4 regions of the Janthinobacterium sp. BJB304 genome follow, and region 2 is predicted to be linked to each of the others. Evidence: predicted binding sites of a transcription regulator. Region 2 holds the regulator's gene; each other region holds the start of a gene.
The links. The regulator FNR, encoded in region 2, switches genes on or off when oxygen is low (the NO sensors DNR and NnrR bind a similar motif). The targets are predictions, from matches to a motif close to TTGATNNNNATCAA.
Positions count from the first base shown of each region.

Region 1: cydD (thiol reductant ABC exporter subunit CydD) is a predicted target of FNR. The motif match lies at 1,989-2,002, and genes of this name have one in related genera.
Region 3: CSQ95_RS10690 (universal stress protein) is a predicted target of FNR. The motif match lies at 2,655-2,668, and genes of this name have one in related genera.
Region 4: CSQ95_RS26855 (PAS domain-containing methyl-accepting chemotaxis protein) is a predicted target of FNR. The motif match lies at 2,843-2,856, and genes of this name have one in related genera.

Region 1 is NZ_PDZN01000003.1:79,896-84,314, reverse strand. Features, by position in the region: tRNA gene CSQ95_RS04380 (tRNA-Arg) at 22-96, shown strand; gene CSQ95_RS04375 (hypothetical protein) at 168-347, opposite strand; gene CSQ95_RS29950 (PEP-CTERM sorting domain-containing protein) at 507-1,073, opposite strand; gene CSQ95_RS04365 (GbsR/MarR family transcriptional regulator) at 1,377-1,928, opposite strand; gene cydD (thiol reductant ABC exporter subunit CydD) at 2,066-3,766, shown strand; gene CSQ95_RS04355 (amino acid ABC transporter ATP-binding/permease protein) at 3,763-4,419, shown strand, end outside.
Region 2 is NZ_PDZN01000001.1:373,452-377,870, reverse strand. Features, by position in the region: gene ccoP (cytochrome-c oxidase, cbb3-type subunit III) at 1-185, shown strand, start outside; gene ccoG (cytochrome c oxidase accessory protein CcoG) at 190-1,572, shown strand; gene CSQ95_RS01720 (FixH family protein) at 1,719-2,243, shown strand; gene fnr (fumarate/nitrate reduction transcriptional regulator Fnr) at 2,368-3,126, opposite strand; gene CSQ95_RS01710 (response regulator) at 3,366-4,419, shown strand, end outside.
Region 3 is NZ_PDZN01000007.1:175,289-179,707, reverse strand. Features, by position in the region: gene CSQ95_RS10700 (zinc-dependent alcohol dehydrogenase family protein) at 1-953, shown strand, start outside; gene CSQ95_RS10695 (SagB/ThcOx family dehydrogenase) at 1,054-1,704, shown strand; gene CSQ95_RS10690 (universal stress protein) at 1,742-2,578, opposite strand; gene CSQ95_RS10680 (hypothetical protein) at 3,247-3,618, opposite strand; gene CSQ95_RS10675 (universal stress protein) at 3,818-4,419, opposite strand, start outside.
Region 4 is NZ_PDZN01000032.1:3,879-8,297, reverse strand. Features, by position in the region: gene CSQ95_RS26865 (hypothetical protein) at 1-671, shown strand, start outside; gene CSQ95_RS26860 (outer membrane protein assembly factor BamE) at 668-976, shown strand; gene CSQ95_RS26855 (PAS domain-containing methyl-accepting chemotaxis protein) at 1,072-2,733, opposite strand; gene CSQ95_RS26850 (DEAD/DEAH box helicase) at 3,176-4,419, opposite strand, start outside.

The DNA of each region.
Region 1 (4,419 bases), on a different contig from region 2:
AGACTAAAATGCTGCACCTTTCCGCCCATCGTTCAACGGATAGGACAACGGTCTTCTAAACCGTGAATGGGGGTTCGATTCCCTCTGGGCGGACCAGCTCACGCTGGTCATGCACGCGACAGCCTGTCGCATTGCCATCACTTTTCATCTTTTGTCTGCCTGCCGTGTCACGGCTGCGCAAACAGCACCACGCTCAGCAAATACAGCAGCGGCGCCGCGCACAGCAGCGCGGATAGTAGCGACCCCATTTTCTTGCTGGCCAGTCGGGCCAGGCGCAGCCGTTCCCGCGCGGGCAAGTGCTGGCGGATCACGCTGCGCGCGCGTGGCTGAAACGGTTGTTCGTGCATGAGATCTCCCTCGTCGATCAGCAGTGGATGCCGTCGAGCATAGCGAGAGGGATCTAAAAATGGTGTAAAAAGCGGGCCTGGCGCCGCAAGCGCGGCGTAAAGATGCGGCTGGCATGGAGGCGGCAGCGGGCGATGGTGCGCCGCTGCCGCTGGTGATACTTACTTTTCCTGGCGGCGGCGTGCGAGGAAGCCCAGCAGGCCCAAGCCGGCCAGCAGCATGGCATAGGTTCCAGGTTCCGGCACGGCGGAAATGAAGGCCCTGTAGTTGCTCAGATCCTTGGGCAGGCCTTCCACCGTGAAGGTGGTGCCGGCAGCCACGGGTGCAGCCCAGTGGAATACCAGTTCGCCGTGACCGAAGTGGATGGCCAGGTAGTCATAGGCAGCCGCGCTCGTATAGGAATTGACGCCGCCGCTCAAGCCTGCCGTGGTGCCGGCAGTGCAGCCCGAGGTGGCGTTGTCGCAATACGAGACGGCTGAACCCAGGCTGGTGCCGAACACGCCATTAATATAGCCCTGGATGTCGGAGGGGCTCTGCGGCACCAGATCATCGTCATAATATTTCACCTGCAGCGCCGGCGATGGCGAATAGGTGACGGTGCTGCCGGCGATGACGAAACCGCTGGCCGGGCCTACATCCACCCAGGTGGCCGCTTGCGCCGCACTTGCCAGTACGGTCATTGCGGCCAGCATGGATGCCTTGACGGCAATGCTTTTTATGCTTTTCATGAAAATCCCCTTGTGCTTGAGACAGTTGCTTCATCGTGTAGGGATACGCCCCTGCCTGCCGGGGAAGTCATCCCATTGCCCGTTTTTAGCTGCTATTTCCTGCGCGTACTGAGTACGCAAATGCAAGCTTACTCTTGATGCAAATTAATACAATTTTAATAATTCTATTGGTTTGCTTGACAATATCGCATACGGCTATGTATGGGTGTGCCAGCGATCGCCAGCATGACGTTGCGAAATGGCGTGACAAGGTGCGCCAGTTTGTGCTAGCGGTGTCTTGCGTGGGAAAAGGGGAGGCGGGTTTCAGTCGCTGTTGTTGCTGACGCCAAACAGACGATCCTTGGCGTTGAGCAGCTTTTGTACCTTGGCGCCCATTTTCATCAGCTGCGCCATCGATTCGGGCGACAGGCGCTGCAAGTCGTCGAACCAGGTATTGGCCAGGTCGACCAGTTCATACATTTCGCGCATGCGCTCCTGCGCGTACTGGTCCACCGGTTCCGTGGCCGGCGCCAGCAGCGCTTCGCGCAGCACCGTCAGGGTAGGAGCCACCTCGCGGCGGCGGCGCTCGGCGGCCACCACGCGGAAGATTTGCCACACATCGCCCAGCGAGGAAAAATACTCGCGCCGGTCGCCGGGAATGCGCGACTGGCGGATCAAGCCCCAGCCCTGCAATTCCTTCAGGCCGATGCTTACGTTCGAGCGCGAGAAACTCAGGTGTTCCGCGATTTCATCCGCGTGTAAAGGATGCTCCGCGACAAACAACAAGGCGTACACTTGCCCCACCGTGCGGTTAAAGCCCCAGCGGCTGCCCATCTCGCCGAAATGGCTGACGAAGGTCAGGATCAGCGGCGTCATTTGGATATTTTGAGTTTTCATAATTATCTGAATTTTTTCACGCCAAACCGCCAGGGTCAATTGATATATGTCATGTTTCGCAGTATTATACAAAAAATCGAATTTACAGAAAATTCTGAAAACTCAAAAAATATAAGATGCCGACCTCGCCACTGTCCTTGCCCCGCTTTATTCTTCCCCGAGCCGCCAGCCTGGCGCAAGGCGGTGCCGCCTTGCTGTGGCTGCCGCAAGCTGCCTTGCTGGCTTGGGCCGTGCAAGCCATGCTCGATGGCGCACCGTGGCGCGCGGCCCTGTTGCCGGCCGCCGGCGTGCTGCTGCTGGGCGTGCTGCGCGCCGGCTGCGAAGCGTGGGGCGCGCGGCGCATGTATGCGGCGGCGCGCGCGCACCTGTCCACCTTGCGCGGGCAAGTGGCGCAGGCGCTGGCGCGCCGTTCGCCGCTGGACCGCCAGCGCGCCCAGTCGGGGCAGGCGGCCAGCGTCATTGCCGAGCAGGCCGAAGCCATCGTGCCGTATCTGGTGCGCTACAAGCCGGCGCGCTGGAAAGTCATGCTCGTGCCGCTCGTGATCCTCGCCGTGGTGACGCCGTTGTCGTGGATCGCCGCGCTGATCCTGCTCATCGCCGCGCCTCTGATTCCCGTCTTCATGGCCCTCGTGGGCATGGGCGCGCAGGCGGCCAGCCGCGCGCAGATGGTGGAAATGGGCAGCATGAACGCCTTTCTGCTGGACCGCCTGCGCGGCCTGGCCACCTTGCGCGCGCTCGATGCCGTCGATGCCACGGCCGCGCGGCTGGACGCTTCGTCGCAATCCGTGCGCCGGCGCACGATGGTGGTGCTGCGCATCGCCTTTTTGTCGTCCGCCGTGCTGGAACTGTTTTCCGCGCTGGGCGTGGCCATGGTGGCAGCGTTCATCGGCTTCTCGCTGCTGGGCAGCCTTGATTTCGGCACCTGGGGCCGCGAACTGACGTTGGGGCAGGGCTTGTTCATCCTGCTGCTGGCGCCCGCGTTCTTCGAGCCGCTGCGCGAGCTGGCCGCCGTCTGGCACGACAAGGCGGCCGGCGAGGCGGGCCTGGCCGGATTGCACGACCTGGCCGCCGAGGGCGTGCCTTTGCCTGGCTTTGGTGCGGAAGTGGCTGCCGTCTCCGCCGCCGCCATGGCGGTGGCGCCGCCGCCCGCCATTGACATCCATCAACTGCGCTTTGCCCATCCCGGCGAAGCGCCCGTGTTCGACGGCTTGGACTTGAGCGTGCGCGCCGGCGAACACGTGGCCCTGCTGGGCGCCAGCGGCGCGGGCAAGACCACCTTGCTGTCCTTGCTGGCCGGCTTGCTGCCCGCCGGCGGCGGCGACATCCGCATCGGCGGCGTGCGCCTGAATGACGGTACCGTCAATACCGTGCGCCAGCGCATGGCCTGGATGGGCCAGCGTCCGCACGTGTTTGCCGCGTCCGTCAGCCAGAACGTGACACTGGGCCGGGCAGGTGCGAACGCCGCGCACGTGACGCAGGCGCTGCACCTGGCCGACCTGGCCAGCGTGGCGCAGGCGCAGCCGGCCGTCATGCTCAGCGATGGCGGCCAGGGCTTGTCCGGCGGCGAAGCCGTGCGCCTGGCCCTGGCCCGCGTGGCCCTGCATCCGCATGCGGACTTGCTGCTGGTCGATGAACCGACGGCCCACCTGGACAGCGAAACGGCGGCGCGCGTCACGGACGCCTTGCTGGCCCTGGCAAAAGGCAAGACCTTGCTTGTCGCCACGCACGACCCCGTGCTGGCTGGCCGGTTGCAGCGCACGGTGCAAGTTGATGCCCAGGCGCATGCGCAGACGCAGAAGGCAGAGGCGCGCGCATGAAAACATCGCTGATATCGCACCCCGTGCTGCGGCAATTGCTGCTGGCCCAGCCCCGCAAGCTGATCGGGGGCGCCGTGCTGGCGGCCCTGACGGCCGTGGCCGGCATGGCCTTATTGGGCTTGTCCGGCTGGTTCATCACGGCCACCTCGATTGCCGGCTTGCATGCGTCCACCGCCATCGTCTTCGACGTGTTCGGCCCGTCGGCCGGCATCCGCCTGCTGGCCATCGGCCGCACGGGCTCGCGCTATGCGGAGCGCCTCGTCACGCACGACGCCACGTTCGCCGCGCTGGCCAGTATCCGCGTGCAGCTGTTTCGCGGCTGGTCGCGCCCGGAAGCGGCCAGCCGCTTGCTGCGCCAGCCCGCCAGGCTGCTGTTCCGCCTGACGGCCGATATCGACGCGCTCGAATCGCTGTATTTGCGCCTGCTGGTGCCCGCCTTCACGGCACTGTGCGTGGCCATGCTGGCCGGCGTGGCGTTGGGCGCGATGCGGTGGCAGCTGGGCCTGGGCCTGGCCGCGTGGCTGCTGGCCGCCGGCGGCGGCATCAGCTGGCTTCTGGCGCGCGGCGCCCGCCGTCCCGCCATCGTGCGTACACGCGCCATCGAAAAACTGCGTTCCGCCACCATCGACCTGGTGGCGGGCCAGACGGACCTG
Region 2 (4,419 bases):
GTGCGCCTAACCTGACGGACAAGGTGTGGCTGTACGGCGGCAGCGCCGATACCATCATGGAAACCGTGCGCAAGGGACGCAGCAACACCATGCCGGCCTTCAGCGATTTCCTCGGCGAATCCAAGGTACACGTGCTGTCGGCGTATGTCTGGAGCCTGTCGAATCCCCAGACGCCAGTGAAATGATGTAATGGAACCTCAAGTCATCAAGATGTATGCGGCCCGCGAGCAAATCTACCCTCGCGAGGCCAAAGGACGCTACGCTACCTGGAGATGGGTATGCGTATGGCTTACCCAGCTCGCGTTCTACGGCTTGCCGTGGTTGACCTGGAATGGCAGGCAAGCCCTGCTGTTCGATTTGACCACGCGCAAGTTCTACATTTTCGGCGTCGTGCTGTGGCCCCAGGATTTCATCTATCTGGCGGCCCTGCTGATCATCTGTGCGTATTTGTTATTCCTCGTCACGGCCATTGCCGGGCGGGTGTGGTGCGGGTTTTCTTGCCCGCAAACGGTATACACGGAAATCTTCCTGTGGGTCGAACGCCGCATCGAGGGCACGCGCAGCGCGCGCATGGCCCTCGACAAGCAGGGCCCCTCCGTGCGCAAGGCGTTCAAGAAGACGGCCAAGCACCTGGTATGGGGCGCCATCGCCCTGTGGACGGGCTTTACCTTTGTCGGCTACTTCACGCCGATCAAGGAACTGGCGCGCGAGGTGACCACCCTCAATTTCGGTCCCTGGGAATGGTTCTGGGTCTTGTTCTACAGCCTGGCAACCTACGGCAACGCGGGCTGGCTGCGCGAGCAGGTGTGCAAATACATGTGCCCCTACGCGCGCTTCCAGAGCGCCATGTTCGACCAGGACACGCTGATCATCACCTACGATGCCAAGCGCGGCGAACCACGCGGCGCCATGAGCAAGAAGGCCGGCAACAACGACAGGCTGGGCGACTGCATCGATTGCACCCTGTGCGTGCAGGTGTGTCCGACCGGTATCGATATCCGCAACGGCCTGCAGTATGAATGCATCGGCTGCGCCGCCTGCGTCGATGCCTGCAACACCGTGATGGACAAGGTCGAGCGGCCGCGTGGCCTGATACGCTACAGCACCGACCATGCGATGGAAAACAACTTCAATTCGAAGCAGATCCGCCAGCGCGCCATGCGCCCGCGCGTGCTGATCTACACGTCCATCCTGGCCCTGATCATCATCGCCGTGTGTACGTCGCTGGCCCTGCGCACGCCCCTGAAGATGGACGTGATCCGCGACCGCGGTTCGATGGGACGCGAAGTGGAAGACGGCATGATCGAAAACGTCTATCGTCTGCAGATCATGAACACCTCGGAGCAAAGCCAGCATTTCAAAATCAGCGCTTCCGGCTTGCCGGGCCTGACCTTGCTGACGCGCGAGGAAGTGACCTTGCAGCCGACGGAAACGCTGGGCTGGCCGATCCGCCTGCGCGTGCCGCACGGCGTGGGCGAGAAGGGCTCGAACAAGATTGCGATCGAATTGCAATCGCTGGACGACCCGTCGCTGCATGTGCGCGAAAGCGCGGTGTTCATCGTGCCGCGGTGATGTTGATTTGGGGTCGGCCCCTCCGGGCCCGACCCCGGTATTTCGCCGTAGGGGTATCATCAATCATGCGTTAGGGTCACTTGATTTTCAACCCGGAAGCAAAAGCTGGGGTCGGACCCAAAGGGTCCGGCCCCAAGGAGAACACAATGTCCGACAGTCTGAAACTGCAACCTCCCGTTGCCCCATGGTACAAGCATCGCTGGCCATGGCTGCTGATGATCGGTCCCGGCCTGTCCGTGGTCGTCGGCAGCTTCATGGGCTATATCGCGTTTACGCAGCCCGACGCGCTGGTGGTGGGCGACTATTACAAGCAGGGCAAGGCGATCAACCAGGATTTGAAGCGCGACACGATCGCCAGCGACCTGGCGATGGATACGACCCTGTCGTATGACGTCGCTGCAGCGCGCCTGAGCGGCTCCGTGCACAGCTTCGGCAAGGCGTACCAGGGGCCATTGCAGCTGCACCTGGCGCATGCGACCCTGCCGGAAAAGGATATCAAGCTGCTGGTGCAGCCCGATGCGGCCGGCAATTTTTCCGTGGCGCTGCCGATGCTCGAGCGCAGCCGCTGGCAAGTGCTGGTGGAAAACGACAAACGCGAGTGGCGCCTGTCCGGCATCTGGACCTGGCCGCTGCAACGCAGCATCGCGCTGCACGCGGATGAGGAACTATAACGTACAGTGCCGGGAAAACCGTAGCGAGCGGCAGTGATTTGTGGCTGAGAAGCACAGCTGTGCTATAGCACAGCGAGCATCGCAGGCCGCAAAGCACGACGCGCAGTAGGTTTTGACGGTGCTGTTACTTGCAGACGTCGGTGCCGGCCGTAATGGCCTTCAGTTTTGCCGGCTGCAAGATCTCGATCTCGCGGTTGGAGACGCGCAGCCAGCCTTCCTTCTTGAATTTCGACAATAAACGGCTGACGCTTTCGATGGTCAGGCCCAGGTAGTTGCCGATTTCCTCGCGCGACATGCGCAACTGAAATTTGCTGGCCGAATAGCCGCGCGCTTCATAGCGCGACGCCAGGTTGACGATAAAGGCGGCAAAACGCTGCGTCGCCTGCATGTTGCCCAGCAACAGCATGACACTTTGCTCGCGCGTGATTTCCTGGCTCATCATGCGGTGGAAATGGCGCAGCAGGGTCGGCATATTGCCCAGCAATTGTTCCAGGCTGGAAAACGGGATTTCACACACTTCGCTGTCTTCCAGCGCCACCGCATTACAGTGGTGGCGGTCGGCGCTGATGGCGTCCATGCCCAGCAGTTCGCCCGCCATCTGGAAGCCCGTCACCTGCTCTTCGCCGCCCGGATTGATCTGGTAGGTCTTGAAGTGGCCCAGACGGATCGCATACAGGTTCTGGAACGAGTCGCCGATGCGGAACAGCGAAGCGCCGCGCACGATCTTGCGGCGGCGGCCGATGATCTGGTCCAGTCTGTCCATGTCGCCCACGTCGAGGCCCATCGGCAGGCACAATTGATGCATGCTGCAGGTCGAGCATCGCGCACGCAACGCTTCCACGGTCACTGTGGGCGAGGTTGGAGTGAGTAGCGCTTCAGTCATGTCGGTACCTTTTAGAAAATGCAACAACAAGTTTACTGCATACAGGGTTGCCGTGTGCCAATTTCACCGCAATTTCGCTGAATAAACGACGTTCCGACTTTAATTATATGGCAACATCGTCAAAAGCCCATGCGGAGAGGGCAATTTGCGTGGCGGCGCTTGCCAAGCTGGGGTATTGATAGGAAAATTCCTGACAGCATTATCTGCCGCCTGTGCCGCCCGGTACTGAAAAGGAAATCATGAAGCCTCTCGGCATCAAAGCAAAAGTCGCGCTGGCCACCAGCCTGACCTCGATCGCCATGATCGCGCTGGTCACCATGATCCAGGTGCAGCACATGCGCGACGATTTCACCAAGGTACTGTTGAGCCAGCAGTCGTCCCTGATCAGCCGCACCGCCGCCGAGCTCGACGACAAGCTGGGCATGCTGCTGCAGATCGTCACCCTGACGGCCCGGCAGCAGCCGCCAGAACTGATCACCCAGCCCGCCCAATTGCGCGAATACTATTCGCGCCGCTCGATGCTGGTGCTGTTCGACGACGTGCTGGTGCTCGACGCGCACGGCGCCGTCGTGGCCGACATGCCGGAAGTGGCGGGGCGCGCCGGCATCAACGTCGCCGAGCGCGAGTATTTCCAGACCGTGCTGCGCACGCGCCAGCCCATGATCACCGAGCCGATGCTGGGCAAATCAAGCGGCATGCCCATCGTGCAGATGGTCGCGCCCATACTCGCCGCCGATGGCCAGGTGGCCGGCGTGGTGATCGGCGTGCTGCGCCTGTACAAGGACAACCTGCTGGGGCGCCTGCGCTCGGAAAAGATCGGCAAGAGCGGCTATTACTTCATCCTCACGCGCGGCGCCGTGCCGCGCTATGTGCTGCATCCCGACACCAGCCGTTTGCTGCAGCCGCGCGTGCCGAACGCCAACCTGACGACCACCCGGCTGCTGAAGGACGATGGCGAAGGCACCATGGTCAGCACCAACAGCCGCGGCATCACGGCCGTCAACAGCTTCAAACGCCTGAAATCGGTGAACTGGCTGCTGGCCGCCTCGCTGCCCCTCCACGACGCCTTCGAACCGTTCGACGGCGTGCTGTACCGGCTGGTGCTGTGGAGCATCCTCGCCTCGCTGCTGGCCGCAGCCGTGCTGGGCTGGGTCACCGTGCGCCTGCTCTCGCCCCTGGTGCGCCTGCGCGACACCCTGCAGGCGCTGCGCACCAGCGGCAGCCGTTTCACCCCCGTTCCCGTACAGCAGCGCGACGAGATCGGCGAGCTGACGGAAGCGTTCAACGGCCTGA
Region 3 (4,419 bases), on a different contig from region 2:
GCAAGACCACGATCTGCGGAACTGATTTGGATATCCTGAAAGGGAAAGTGCCCACTTGCCTTCCGGGCACAACCTTGGGCCATGAGGGCATAGGCGTGATTGATTCGGTGGGCAGCGCTGTCACGGGTTTTCGCCCCGGTGATGGTGTGCTGATTTCCTGTATCAGTTCCTGTGGCCGTTGCGAGTACTGTCAGCGTGGCATGAGTTCGCACTGTGTCGATGGGGGCTGGATCCTGGGGCATAAAATTGATGGCACTCAGGCCGAGTATGTGCGGATTCCTTTTGCGGACACGAGTCTGTACAGGATTCCACCCGATGTCGATGAAGATTCCTTGGTCATGCTTAGCGAAATTTTGCCAACAGGTTTCGAATGTGGCGTGCTCAATGGCAATATCCAGCCTGGCAGCAGCGTTGCGATCGTGGGGGCCGGTCCTGTCGGCCTGGCCGCATTGATGACCGCCCAGTTTTTCGCTCCATCCAGCATTATCATGGTCGATGTTGATCCACATCGTCTTGAAATGAGTCGCCAGTTTGCTGCAAGTCACACGGTGCGGGCAGTTGAGCGCGCAGCCGTCATCGCAGTATTGGGGCTGACCGGTGGACGCGGCGTTGACACGGCGATAGAGGCGGTCGGGACTCCCGCCACGTTCAAATTGTGTGCAGATATCGTTGCGCCTGGCGGTACAGTCGCCAATGTGGGGGTGCATTATTGGCCGGCAGATTTGCATCTGGAACAACTTTGGTCGAAAAATATTACTATCACTACTCGTCTGGTGGACACCACCACCATCCCACAGTTGTTGATGGCGGTGCAGTCCGGACGACTCGATGTATCAGGTCTGATTACACACCGCTTTATGCTGAAGGACATCGTCGACGCCTATGCATTGTTTGCTGATGCGCTTGGTGCACGGGTATTGAAAGTCATTATTGCGGCCAATCATGTATGTTGAGCGGATACTCACCAACATGTTTGACACACCATCGCGCCTTGGCTGCCCGGGCGTCTGCGGCAATCGGCGGAACGGTCGTGTAGCGTGAAATGGAGGCGAGGTGAGTAGAACTGTGCAGGAGAGTGAGCTTTTGCCATTGATGGGACCGGCCTCGTTTGAACTGGATGCCGACATCAATGTACTGGGTATGGCCCTGATTGAAATACTGAAGCTGCGCGGTTCGCAGCGCGAATTCAGCGAACGCGAGCTCTCGTGGTACAGGCTCTCGCGTTTACTGTGGGCCGCAAACGGCTGCAATCGTGAGACTTCAGGCCATAGAACTGCACCTTCTGTCTGTAATGCGCAGGAAATTGATATTTATATTGCGATGGCAAGTGGTCTATACCGCTATGATGCGCAGGCGCCGGCACTGATGCAGCAAAGTTCCGTCGATATGCGGGCGTTGACCGGCAAGCAGGATTTCGTTGCCAGGGCTCCGGTCAATCTGCTTTATGTCGCCAATTTGTCGCGCATGCCTCCCGAGGAGCAGGCCAAACAGTTACTCTTTGCCGCACTTGATGTCGGCCATATCAGTCAGAATGTTTACCTGTTTTGCGCCGCAGAAGGATTGGCTGCCGTTGCGCGCGGATGGTTTGATCAAGAAGAGCTTGCTGAAGCCATGGCATTGACGGCGGGACAGCATGTGATGCTGGCGCAATCTGTTGGCTATCCTCTGGTTTCGCAGGCGCTGTCGCCGCCTGCCTCTCTGTGAGAAAATGCAAGCATGCACGCAGTTACCGAGCAAGTGCTTAGTGCGACAACAGCAGCGGTACTCTGCTCTGGCTTAGCAAGCTATGCGTGGTGCCACCCAGTATCCATTCATGGAAGCGGCTACGGCCATACGCACCCGCGACAATCAGGTCAGCCCCACTATTCAGCGCGCGACTACACAGAGTGGTAGCAGACTCAGTGACATTGTCGTGGCAGTTCACTTCAACCGGGATCCCGTGGCGAAGCAGATAGCGCGCCAGGTCCGCTCCAGGCTCGTCGCCGTGCTGCTTCCCCACATGTGGATTGAGTACCATAATCTGCACACGTTGAGCGCGCAGCAACAGGGGCATGGCTCCAGCTACAGCGCGGCTCGCTTCAGGACTTGCATTCCAGCCAATGACGATGGAGCGCCCGGGAACTGCTACCGGCCCATCGCCATCCGGGATAACCAGCAGGGGCCGGGGGCTGTGCATTGCGAGATACCCGGGCAGCCGTGTGGACCAGATGAGGCCTGGATCGCTCAGATCGCTTTGGCCAGTCACAATCAGGTCGCAATAGAGCGACTGCAGTATCAATGCGTCGGCAGCATGACTGTCTTGAAAACGCGTTTCGTACGACGCCACGCCCAAGCGGCGACAATGACCATCGAATTGCCGAAGTTGTTCCTGGGCTGCTTTGCGCATCGGTTCATAGTCGAATTGCAACAGGGGAGTGAGTGCCGCTACACCATACACAATATAGTCGAGTTGCGCGCCACCGCTGGCTGCCGTGCCGATCAGGTGGGCCCCATATTCCTGCGCCAGTGCGGCCGCGACTTCCAGGCGTCGTTCAAAGCCGGAAAACTGGTCGGCATACATGAGAATGGTTTTGTACATGGCCGACTCCCGGGAAGGTTGCATTCGAACGGTAGGACCAAGTTACTTGATTCATGTTGCGTTGTCAGGGTATTAATTGATCCTGATCATGTAATATTGACATTTAATGCCTTTCCGGAAGAATGGCCACGTCCGTCAGTTCTACACAGATCGTATACGTGGGCATGCCGTTGGGGCGATCATGACAAGCTGGCGCACTGCCAGTGTCGTGCCCCGGACAGGCAGTGCGCGTCGTGGCGGGGCGTTAGCGCTGCTGAAGCGCCATCCTCGCATTGCGTAGTTTCAGGCGCTTTATCCACCAACCGTAGTCGCACAGTTTTTCGGCGCTTTCCGCTTGCTCTTGCTTGCGCCTGGTGAATTCCCGTATTGTGATGTTACATGGCGGTAGGACGTGCTGCGCCACACAGTATGCCCATACAACTTCGATTGGTTCACGCTCCAGCAATTCTTCGCAGATCAGTGCATGCCGTAGCGCTTCATCTACTGTCACGTCCGTGTATTCCGCCTCGGTGCAAAGGGAAACTGCGCCGTGTACACGTTGTCCAATGTCGACTGGACGGACAGTATCGTGAGGCAAGTGCGAGCAGGCGTTCATATTCTCGATAACCGCCGGGAGCCGCGCTGCAGGACCAGCGGGGAAGATCATGCGTGTTGGATTGGTTGCATGTCTAGGATACGGCAATTTTTTGCAACTCGTCAGAGTAGTCGGATACCGTTGCATTGGCACTTTCCAGTATGGAGTTTTGCATGTCAAGCATGATCTTGAACAAGTTTGACCGGTAAACATTGTTGGCCGAAACATGTGGTTTCAGATAACCAAATCCCAATTCGCAACGGCGAGCCAGACTACAGTTTTGCATGCACAGCAGCATGGTGTCTATGTTGGCCTCCGACAATTCCTGAGCGTAGCGGATATTCAGACGAGATATCTCGGTACTACAGTCGAGCGTGTGCTGCGCTATCGCGTTGTAGCGATTCATCAGGGAATGCTTCGTGTCCTGGTGGAGTTGTTCGGGCGTGTTGGTGTTTACATCAGGCATAGTTTTCTCCAGATTGGTCGGTCGTGACATGAAAAAACGGTATCAAAGTAGTGAGGTGTCAACTGATTTAGTTTAGGGGTTCAAGTTGAAAATAGAAAAAGTACAAATGACATTTATCAAACGGCTGGGTAATTTCTATTGAGGAGGCCGCTCATGTTGCATTGTTGGATAACGCGATCCGTGTCCGTTACCAGCAGCCCTAGTGAGACATCAGCACCGGCAGTGTCATCGACCGCAGCAGCGTGCGCGTGGCGCCGCCAAGCACTATTTCATTCCAGCGAGGATGGCCATAAGCGCCCATCACCAGAAGGTCGGCATTCAGCTTTTCCGTCAGTGATAGCAGGGCTTCACCCACTGACATACCGAGTGCGGCCGTGTGTGCCAAGACCTGGACCTGAATATCATGGCGCGCAAGAAATATGGCAATATCGGCACCAGGTTTTCCCGCATGGATGCTGGACTGTGGAGATGGATTGAGCATGACTAAAGTGACGCGCTGGCTGTGGCGTAGCAGCGGCAGCGCATCGGCGACGGCGCGGGTGGCCGCCCGGCTGCCGTCCCAGGCGACCAGCGCGTGCTGATCCAGATGCAGGTAGGTGCCCGTGCATGGCACAATCAGGACCGGCCTGCCGGAATGAAGGGCCACATGTTCGGGCAAATCCGGGGGCAGGCCGCTGTCGTCGTGGTCTGCGCTGCTTTGGCTCAGCACGAGCAAGTCGGCCTGCCGTGCCTGCAGTATCAGGTTCGTTTGGATATCATGGTCGCTCAAGCGTCGCTCGCAGGATACATCGAGAGATCGGG
Region 4 (4,419 bases), on a different contig from region 2:
CCTACCGCAAGATGCTGCAGGGCGTGGACCGCTTCGAGCGCGACCATGCGCTGGCGCCGCAGGCCGTGCTGCGCTTTCGCTTGCTGCCGCGCCAGCCCGGCGTGGACATGCAGGGCGTGCAGCTGCGCATCGCCGGCGACACCGTCAGCATCCCCTTGCCGCTGGCCGAGGACAACAGCTTTGCCCCCGTGCGCAATGCGCAAGCGGCGCGCGAAGACGCCGTGCTGATCGCCAACCGCAAGGCCACTACCATGAGCTGGCGCGCGCAGGTGATCACGCCCGGCTTGCCGCCCGGCACGCGGCGCCTGGGCGACCTGCGCCTGGAATGCCGCGCCGGCATGGATTCGGGCCTGATCTCGAACGACCCGCAAATCATCGCCTGGCTGTCCAGCATGCTCTACAGCACCGACAAGGTGTGCTCGCAGCCCGATGGCAACTACCTGTTCTTTACGGAGCGGCCCCTGTTCGGCGTGACCCTCGTGCATGGGGAACGGCGCCTGGCCCTGCCGTTCACCATGCTGTATGCGGGCGGCGAGCAGACGCCCGCCTCGCTGCCCTATTGCGATTGCCAGGTCTTGCTTGACCGCACGTATTACGCGCCCCTGTGGGATGCCAGCTGGCCCGACGATACCCTGCTAGAATTTGACTATATGGACGAGGTGGCGCCATGAAGTGGCTGGTATTTCCCGTGCTGGCATTGCTGGCTGCCTGTTCCGGCACGCGCGCCTTGCAAGCAAGCAAGAACGTGCCTTACGCCACCCTGGAACAGACGGTGCAACCGGGCAGCAGCACGCGCGAACAGGTGCGCGCCGCGCTGGGCGACAGCACGGCCATCCGTTTCGACAGCGGCAATGAAGTGTGGATGTACAGCTACCCGGCCGCCTCGGGCGCGCCGGGCGAATATGTGATTCTGTTTGGCGGGGATGGGGTGGTGAAGAAGGTGCGCAGCGGGGACGTGTACCGGGTGAAGAAGTAAGAGTAACCCCACAGACAAAACCCGGGGGGAATGCTCCCAATGGGAAGCATTCCGGTCGCGCAGTGACTGACCCCAGCCTTTCGCCGTTGGGGTAATTATCTTGCCTTCAGCAAGGCCCGCGACGCCACGCCGGCCGCCACGCTGGGGCTGCGCCCCACGCCGGCCGCCTTGCGCTTGGGCGAGGCCTTCAATTTGAAGATGCCGATCGACTGGGCCACGCTCTCGGTGCGCTGCGCCAGGCTGGTGGCGGCCGCGGCCGCCTGCTCCACGAGGGCCGCATTCTGTTGCGTGATGCCATCCATGTGGATCACGGCCTGGTTGACTTGGCCGATGCCCTGGTTCTGCTCGCGCGTGGTCGAGGAAATCTCGTCCATCACTTCCGTCACGCGGGCCACCGAGGCGATCACTTCCGTCATGGTGGCGCCCGCATTGCTGGTCAGCACGCTGCCCGCATTCACGGTGGCGATCGAATGGTCGATCAGGTTTTTCACCTCTTTCGCCGCCGTTGCCGAGCGCTGCGCCAGGCTGCGTACTTCGCCCGCCACGACGGCGAAGCCGCGGCCGTGCTCGCCTGCGCGCGCCGCTTCCACAGCCGCGTTCAAGGCAAGGATGTTCGTCTGGAAGGCGATGCCGTCGATCAAGCCGATGATGTCGAGAATCTTGCGCGACGAGGTGCTGATCTCGTCCATCGTGGTGACCACTTCGCTGACGATGGTGCCGCCCCTGGCCGCGACGGTCGATGCCTGCGCCGCCAGGTCGTTGGCCGTGGCCACGTGGTCGGCGCTGTTTTGCACGGTCGACGTCAGCTCTTCCATGCTGGCCGCCGTCTGCTCCAGGCTGGACGCCTGCGATTCCGTGCGGCTGGACAAGTCCATATTGCCCGTGGCGATTTCCGCCGTGGTGATGCGGATATCCTCGAAGTTGGCGCGCACGTCGCCGATGATGCTGTGCAAGTTGATATTGGTCTGGCGCAAGGCCGCCATCAATTGACCCATATCGTCGTCGCGCACCTTGTCGATCACGCCCGTCAAGTCGCCCCCGGCCATCTTGCGCGCCACCGTGATGGCGTCGCCCAGCGGCGCGACGATGGAATTGTGCAGATGGGCCCAGAAATACAGCATCAGCGCCACGGCCGCGGCAGCCGCGCCGCTGAGCCAGCTGCGCGTGGCCGTGCTCGTATCGCCGTCGATATTCCACACGGCGCAGCCGAGGATGGCCAGCACCACGCCCAAGATGATGCAATGCAGGGCGATGTCCTGCGACAGGCTCAGCTTGCGCCACTCGGCCAGCTTGGCGGCCCAGCCCTGGCGCACGACGCGGCCATTGCGGATCGCCAGGTTCGCGCTATTGCCATCTTTAAAACTTTTATACAGGGCTGCCGCTTCGTTGATCTGCTCGCGCGTGGGCTTGGTGCGCACGGACATATAGCCGATCGGGCGGCCGTTTTCGATGACGGGCGTGATATTGGCGAAGACCCAGTAAAAGTCGCCATTCTTGCAGCGGTTCTTGACCATGCCGGTCCACGGCATGCCCGTCTTGATGGTGTCCCACAGGTCGGCAAACGCTTCGGCCGGCATATCGGGATGACGCAGGATATTCTGTGGCGCACCCAGCAGTTCCATTTCTGAAAAACCGCTGACCTCAATGAAATACTGATTGGCGTAATTGATGTTTCCCTGTAAATCCGTGGTGGAAACAATCGTCATGCCTTCATTTAATACGTATTCATTTTGCGTGATAGGCGTATTGACCCGCATCGTCGCTCCTCTATTTTTCTCAACTAGCATAACAAAATCATAAAAACAATATACCACATCAAGCACCCATGATATATCGCCTCGGCGACAGTGACGCCAGTCAAACAATTTAATAAAAGTCAATTCATTTATGTTTTAGAATTTACTTTGATTCAACTTGATTGATTTTATTGAAATGCAAAATTTAAATTGCGTACACATACAATAATTAATAAAAAATTATGTATCGATGCGGCAGGTAATAAAGATGGCGTTTACGCCGATAAAAAGATGCAAAGGAGCGGCGGCCATTGCCGGCAGATGGCGATATCTGCCGCCTACCATAAGGCGGCAACCATGTTTATTTCTTGAGGGAAAATAAAAACTGGCGCGAATGCGCCAGTGGGGGATGTGTCTCCAATCCGCGACACAGGCGCCGGGGAGGCACCTGTGCAGGGATGGCTTACTTGAACGTTTTGCGCGGCGGCGACTTCGGACGCGGCGGCGCAGGCTTGCGCTCCGTCGTGCCATCGTCGAGGCTGATGCGCAGTTTCTGGCCCGACACGACGACCGATTTCAGGTGGTCGAGGATTTCCGGCGGCATGCCTTCCGGCAAGTCCAGCACGCTGTAGTTGTCAAAGATATCGATGCGGCCGATATGCTTGGCTTCCAGGTTCGCTTCGTTGGCGATGGCACCCACGATGTTACTTGGCGTCACGGCGTGCTCGCGGCCCACCTCAATGCGGTAGGCCGTCACGCCTGGACGTGGACGTTCCTTCTTCGGCGCGCGCGGTGCAGGTGCTGCATCGCCCGCGTCCGCTGGCGCATCCTTGAACGCTGGCGCGGACTTGGCGGCGAACGGCTTGCGCGGCGCGGCTGGCGGCGCCAGGTCCGGCGCATCGCCGTCACGGCTGATGCGCAGCTGCTGGCCCGCGACCCACACGGTCTTCAGCTGATCCAGCAATTCTTTCGGCATGCTGTCTGGCAAGTCCAGGACGCTGTAATCGTCATAGATTTCGATGCGGCCGATGTTTTTCGAATCGATGCCCGCTTCGTTGGCGATGGCGCCCACGATATTGCCCGGTTTCACGCCATGCTGGTGACCGACTTCAATACGGAAGGTCTGCATGCCGGCGTCGGCTGGGCGCTGGATGCGTTCCTTTTTCGGGAAGGCCGGGCGTTCGCTGCGCTCGTTACGGTCGAAGCGGTCGCCCCGTTCCGGACGGTCGTTGCGCTCAAAACGGTCCTGGCGCACAGGACGGTCGTCTTGCCACGTGGCTTGCTCGCGCGCCTTGTTCTTGTCCAGCAGCAGCGGCGTATTGCCACGCGCCATCTTCGCCAGAGCGGCGGCGATTTCAATGGCGGGAATGTTCTGTTCGCGCTCGAAATCCTCGATCAGCGACTGGAACTGCTCCAGTTCGCCCAAAGCCAGGGTTTCGCTGATCTGTTCCTTGAACTTGGCGATGCGCACGTCGTTGACGGCCTGGATCGTCGGCAGTTCCAGCATGCCGATCGGCTGGCGGGTCGAGCGTTCGATGGCTTTCAGCAAGTTCTTTTCACGCGGGGTGATGAACAGGATCGCTTCACCGCTGCGGCCGGCGCGGCCCGTGCGGCCGATGCGGTGGGTATAGCTTTCCGGATCGTGCGGCACATCGTAGTTGACGACGTGGCTGATGCGCTCGACGTCCAGGCCGCGGGCGGCCACGT